Regions from separate parts of the Rothia sp. HMSC067H10 genome, predicted to be linked through region 2. Evidence: predicted binding sites of a transcription regulator. Region 2 holds the regulator's gene; the other holds the start of a gene.
What was found. Region 2 encodes HspR, which represses chaperone genes until heat shock. Its sites were predicted from a motif close to AAGTTGAGTCNNNNNGACTCAACTT; they were not measured.
Positions count from the first base shown of each region.

Region 1: clpB (ATP-dependent chaperone ClpB) is a predicted target of HspR. The motif match lies at 1,136-1,160, and genes of this name have one in related genera.

Region 1 covers NZ_KV802279.1:194,591-198,005, reverse strand. The annotation lists gene HMPREF2756_RS01585 (HAD family hydrolase) at 1-324, opposite strand, end outside; gene HMPREF2756_RS01580 (hypothetical protein) at 399-992, shown strand; gene clpB (ATP-dependent chaperone ClpB) at 1,218-3,415, shown strand, end outside.
Region 2 covers NZ_KV802311.1:152,401-155,815, forward strand. The annotation lists gene HMPREF2756_RS05230 (hypothetical protein) at 210-614, shown strand; gene trmB (tRNA (guanosine(46)-N7)-methyltransferase TrmB) at 756-1,574, shown strand; gene HMPREF2756_RS05240 (heat shock protein transcriptional repressor HspR) at 1,824-2,279, opposite strand; gene HMPREF2756_RS05245 (DnaJ C-terminal domain-containing protein) at 2,283-3,323, opposite strand.

The DNA of each region.
Region 1 (3,415 bases), on a different contig from region 2:
AATCTGGGCATCACGCACTTGGGTCAGGAAACGCTCAATACCGGGCAGAAACTCCACCTGCTGATGCGTCAATGCCTCACGAACCTTGGCAACTAGGCGCTCATTAATCTGCTCATCCGGCAGATCAACCCCGCGTTCGCGCAGGCGGTCAAGCGTAAATTTCATAGAAAGCCCCAGACAATCCAGGGTATCCTGCTCGGTCCAGGTGCCGCCGAACTCGACCGCCAGAGCAACCTTCGCGGCAGCCCACACCGGCTCGGTATCCACAAGCGTGCCGTCATGGTCGAAAAGAATTGCGGCGGGAAAAGAAGCATTATTCGTCATAGATTAAGCCTACCGGTCGGGTGTTCAGGTGCCCATCATCCTGCACATGTGCCACAGCTAGTACTATGGGCTATGTGAATAACGTATCCGAACATCACGAAGGGCAGGCACCAATGCGCCCGCCGCAGCGTATGCATCCGATTCGGACTATAACGCTTTATCTGGCCTACCCCATGGCATTCGTCTCTGCTGCTTGGATTACCGTCGGCCGTGCCCTCTTTGGTGCCGCTGGTGATCTCGTGCCCATTTTTGCTATCTCATTTGGCCCAGCACTCGCCGTAATTCTGTGTCTGGGCGCGCGGTGGATGCTTCGTGATGCGCATCGTCGCGTTGCCAGTGGCGAGTACGCGCGGGTTGGTGCATCCTGGGGATTCGTATTTTCCGTGTGGACCTGCTGGGCGCTCGCATTTCTCTTTGGGATGTTCATTCCCGACTACCGTGCCGGGGTGCCGGTGTCGGGAATTGGTGCGCTCGCGGGTGCCGATTACGTGGGCTACGGTGCAGGATTCGGGAATACCTTCGGAATTTTGACCTTTGCCATGGCTATTACCGCCGCCGTGATCGCTTTCAATGCCAATAGGCGCTCGGCGCGCATACAGCAGGGTGTTACCGACGAGGTTTTGGAGGAGCAGGCGCGACAACAAAGCCCGTATGACTTCTTGGACTGAGGCCTAGTCTGGCCCTCTCATCCCGCGCCCTAAAAAGGCTCTTTATGTAAATAAAGCGTATTTTTCACCGCTTTATTTACATAAAGAGCCTTTTTAGGGCTGAATTTTGGTCCGGAAAACCTGCATTAACCCCTTGCATCCAAACATTGAGTGTAGTAGACTCAAGTTAGCTATAAAAAGAAGGCGCAGGATGCGCCCCGCACAAGACACGAAAGGATAAGATTTATGGACGCAAAATTCACCACCAAGAGCCAAGAAGCGCTCTCCGCCGCTAATATGAACGCGCAGACAGCGGGTAACCCCAGCATCGAACCTGCGCACATCCTCAAAGCACTGATGGATCAGCGAGAAGGCGTTGCCGTAGCGGTTCTCAAGGCCGCAGGGCTCGATATCGACGCTATCTCGGAAGCCGCATCCGCAGAGATTAAGAAGCTGCCGAAGGCATCTGGCGCATCTGTGCAGAACGCAAATTTCAGCCGCAGCGCCCTCGCCGCTATTCAGAGTGCACAGACCCACGCTCAGAAATTTGGTGATACTTATATCTCCACCGAAATGCTGCTGCTGGGCATCGCAAGCGGCGATAGCGATATCGCTCGCGCACTTGAAAACCTGGGCGCAACCGCCAAAGTCATTGAAGAGACCATTCCCCAAGTACGAGGAGACCGCACCGTGGATACCCCGGACCCCGAAGGCACCTTCCAGGCCCTTGAAAAGTACGGAACCGACCTGACAGCGCTCGCCCGCGAAGGTAAACTCGACCCCGTGATCGGCCGAGACTCCGAAATTCGCCGCGTGGTGCAGGTGCTTTCCCGGCGTACCAAGAACAACCCCGTGCTTATTGGTGAACCCGGCGTCGGCAAAACCGCCGTGGTCGAAGGGCTGGCGCAGCGCATGGTCTCCGGCGACGTCCCCGAATCCCTGCGTGGTAAAACCCTGATCAGCCTTGACCTTGGATCCATGGTTGCGGGTGCTAAATACCGCGGCGAATTCGAGGAACGCCTCAAGGCCGTGCTCGAAGAAATCAAGAAATCCGAAGGTCAGATCGTCACCTTTATCGACGAGATGCACACCGTGGTTGGTGCGGGCGCATCCGAAGGTTCTATGGATGCAGGCAATATGCTCAAGCCCATGCTGGCACGTGGCGAGCTGCGCATGATTGGCGCTACTACACTCGACGAGTTCCGCGAGAATATTGAGAAAGATCCCGCTCTGGAACGTCGTTTCCAGCAGGTGTACGTGGGTGAGCCTAGTGTTGATGACACTATCGGTATTCTGCGTGGGCTCAAGGAACGCTACGAGGCGCACCACAAGGTGCAGATTTCCGACGCCGCCCTGGTCGCCGCCGCAGCACTTTCAAATAGGTATATTCCCTCACGTCAGCTGCCCGATAAGGCGATCGACCTGGTGGATGAGGCCGCATCGCGCCTGCGCATGGAGATCGACTCGGCCCCCGAGGAAATCGACCAGCTGCGCCGCGCCGTAGACCGCTTGACGATGGAGGAACTGGCCCTCAAGAACGAGACCGACCCGGCGTCGAAGGAACGCTTGGCGGCGCTGCGTAAAGACATGGCTGACAAGAAAGAACAGCTGGATGCGCTCAACGCCCGCTGGGAAGCCGAAAAGGCCGGTCTGAACCGCGTGGGCGATTTGAAGAGTGAAATCGATGAGCTGCGTTCGCGTGCCGAGGTGGCACAGCGCGAGGGTAACCTGGCGGATGCATCCCGCCTGCTCTACGGCGAAATTCCCGCCAAGGAGAAGGAACTGGAGGAAGCTCAGCGCGCCGAAACTGAGGCTCATGGCGAGGCTATGGTCTCTGAAGAGGTCACGGCTGACGACATTGCCGAGGTTATCTCTTCCTGGACGGGTATTCCCGCCGGGCGCATGCTTCAGGGCGAATCCGAGAAGTTGCTGGAGATGGAGAAACGTATCGGTGAACGTTTGATCGGTCAGGAAGCCGCCGTGGTTGCCGTAGCGGATGCGGTTCGCCGCGCCCGCGCCGGAATTTCCGACCCGAACCGCCCGATTGGTTCCTTCCTGTTCCTGGGGCCGACCGGCGTGGGTAAGACCGAGCTTGCGAAGGCTCTCGCGGAGTTCCAGTTTGATGACGAGCATGCTCTGGTGCGCATCGACATGAGTGAGTACGGCGAGAAACACAGTGTTTCCCGCCTGGTGGGTGCGCCTCCCGGATACGTGGGTCACGAAGAGGGCGGTCAGCTGACCGAGGCCGTGCGCCGTCGCCCCTATTCCGTGGTGCTGCTGGACGAGGTTGAGAAGGCCCACCCCGAGGTCTTCGATATCCTGCTACAGGTGCTTGATGACGGTCGTCTGACTGACGGTCAGGGCCGCACCGTGGACTTCCGCAACGTGATTCTGATTCTGACCTCGAACCTGGGTTCGCAGTACCTGGTCGATCAGGAGATGCC
Region 2 (3,415 bases):
TATCTGGGGGTGGCGACACGCCGACGATGCTTCTCTCAGCCAGCACTCTCCCCCGCTAAAACGCTGAAAAATAATGCTTACCGCAAAAATTATGTTAAAACTTTACGATTAAATAAACTTTCCTGAGGTTTGCCGCTACAATTGCAATGCCCGGTGCGGAAACACCGCATCACTCATCTCATCACAAAACATCAGGAGGACACTCACTCATGGGTAAACTATCAAATGCTGCACTGCGCCTCACCACGGGCGCGCTCGTGCTCGATGCAGGCATCAAGAAACTCGGCGCCGACGAAGGTACCTACGCATATCTGCAGCAGATGGCGGCATCCGGTGTGCCCGCCGTCGCCAAGCTCGACCCCAAAACCTTCGGCAAACTTATTTCCTACTCGGAAACCGCACTCGGCGCCACCCTGCTGACCCCCTTTATTCCTGCCCGCCTCGCGGGTGCAGGGCTGACAGCCTTCGGCGCGAACCTCATGACCATGTACTTCCGCAACCCCGACATGCATGACGGCGCATTCCGCCCCACCCTGGATGGGCAGCAGCTCGCCAACAACATCGTGATTCTCGGCGCGGGTCTGGCGTTGCTGTTCTCCAGCAAGAAAAAGTAGCCTGCACGGCGAATTTGCGGTCGCAAAGGCAAAACGGGGGCAGTTTCTTCAGTACAATGAAAAACTGCTCCCGAAATTTTTAACTCCCCAGAATTTTTAACAGTGCCTCTCTCCGCGCGCCGCTACGTTATCCTGATAGGTATGTCATCTCAAGAGCAGAACGCGCAGACCACCGCATCGGCTAACGCCGATGCATCCCAGACGCCCGAGAAGAAAACGGTACCGCCCGAGTTCTTCCGCCAGCCTTATTCCTTCGTGCGCCGCGGCGACCGCCTGACCTCGCGCCGCCAAAAAGCGTGGGACACCTACTCCCAAACCCATGTGCTCGATATACCCCGGCTGCGGGCAGATACCTCTGTAGCCCCCGAAGCCACCTTCGACCCGGTCACAATCTACGGGCGCGAAGCCTACCAGGTTGTCGAAATCGGTTCCGGGCTGGGCGAAGCAATCGTGCACCGCGCCTCCGAAATGCCCGAGGCAAACTTCCTTGCCGTTGAGGTCTACACCCCCGGCATTGCGGATCTGCTGCTCAAGATGGGGCAAGCCGGGGTTGAGAATGTGCGCGTCGCTCAGGCTAACGCCCCCGAACTGCTCGATAACATGCTGGAAGAAAATTCGGTTGATGAGCTCTGGGTTTTCTTCCCCGACCCTTGGCACAAGTCACGCCACCACAAACGCCGCCTGGTCTCCCCCGCTTTTGCCGACAAGGTTGCGCGCGTGCTCAAACCCGGCGGAATCTGGCGCCTAGCCACCGACTGGGAAGAATACGCCCACGTAATGCGCGACGTCATGGAGGCGCACCCCGATTTCGAGAACATGCATGCCGGTGAAGGCGCTACCGAGGACGACCCCGTGGGTGGTTGGGCGCCGCGCTGGGAGGGGCGCATCCTGACTAGCTTTGAGAGGAAGGCTCGCGAGGCGGGCCGCCGTGCCCACGACCTGACCTACAGGCGTAAATAAGTTATCTGCTTGGGAAGGGGTAACGATACCATGTTGCCCTTGCTCAAACAGCCGGAGGCATACTCGCTTCGCTGCGTTAACTCCGACAACTCGCATATAGGCAAAGGATATCGCTGCCCCGAAAAGGATTACGCCGTGGTCGGGTCAGGCACGCCGCCCGCCTGACACTCGTAAAGAGTGAAGTAAGCACATGGCTAAGCTGACATGTCACGTTACGTTGTCGTCGGTTGAGAACCACCCACGGTAAAACTATTTCTGCCGGTACAGCACCACCGCCGAGGAGCGTTTGCGCGGTGCCGGGCGCCGCCCCCGCTGGATGTTCACCACATCCCCGCGGGTGCTGGCTGCGAACACTCGTTCCGCCAGCCCCAACTTGGCGTGCGCATCCTCAAGCTGGGCCTGCAGGCGGGCAATATGATCCCGGTGTTCCTCCACCATCTCTTCAAGCTCAATAATCCGGCGGATTCCCTCAAGCGAAACGCCCTCCTGCGAGAGCTGCTGAATACGCTGAAGTAAATCCACATCGCGCTGCGAATAGCGCCTGGTCTTGCCCGGCGCACGCGAAGGCTGCACCAGCCCCAAGCGGTCGTATTGGCGGAGTGTCTGCGGGTGCATGCCCGCCAGCTCCGCCGCCACCGAAATCACAAAAACCGGCCGGTCGGCGCTGTAGGCAGACGCCGATGACTGCTTATTATGGGCACTCATAAGCTACCTAACTTTCTTCAAAAGGTCCTCACGGGGGTTCTCCTGTGGCGCCAGAGCAATGAACTTTTCGAAGGCTTCCTTCGCCTCATCGCTTAGGTTCTGCGGCAGGTGTACCTCGGGGATCACCAGCAGGTCGCCGGTGCCTGACTTGGTTGTGAACCCGCGTCCTTTCGCACGCAGTTTACGACCCACGCTGCCGGGGGTCAGCCGCAGTTTGACGGTTTTACCGCCGGGTACGGGCACTTCCAGCACACCGCCATTGACTGCCTCATCCAGGGTGACGGGGGCGCGCAGCACCAGGTTGTTTCCTTCGCGGCTGTAGTGCGGGTCATCCGAGACGCGCACGGTCACGATCAGGTCACCACCAGTTCCGGGGCGTCCCTTGCCACGCACACGCACTTTCTGCCCGTCCTTCACGCCCGCCGGGATGCGCGCCTCAGTACTCGTGCCGTCCGGCAGGAACACGGTCGCCTTGGTGCCCGTGTACGACTGCGGCAGGGTAATGCGCGTGCTGGTGGAAAGGTTGTTGTCCTGCGGGGCATGTTGGCGCCCGCCGCCAAAGCCTTGAGCGCCCCCGAACCCGGTGGCATCCCCAAAGTCGGCACTCGTGAACCCGGCGGTACGGCGTGAACCACCCGCTCCTCCAGCACCACCACCGAAGAGCCCGCCAAGCAGGTCTTCAATGTTGATGCCTTCGGCGCCGCCGCCGGTGGTGAAGTGCACGTTTTGGCCGTTAAATCCGCCGAACCCACCGGCACCGCCAAATCCGCCAGCGCCCGCACCGAAGCCGCCATTGGCGAACCCTGCGGCACCGTATTTACGAATCTGGTCGTATTCTTCGCGCTGCTTCTTATCCGAAAGCACATCGTAGGCTTCGGAGACTTCCTTGAATTTCTTCTCGGCTGTCTCGTTCCCGGGGTTTAGGTCGGGGTGGTATTTGCGCGAGAGTTTGCGGTAGGCCTTTTTAATATCAGATTCAGAGGCGTCTTCTTTCACGCCGAGCGTTTTGTAAAAGTCTTCTGACAACCAGTTTTCGCTTGCCATGTGTTCTCCTTTCCCGTCGTCCGGGGTTCTTGTAACGCCCCGTCCAAAGGGGCACAACCTTAGTTTTTAATCCTATATAAAGTTTAGTCTAC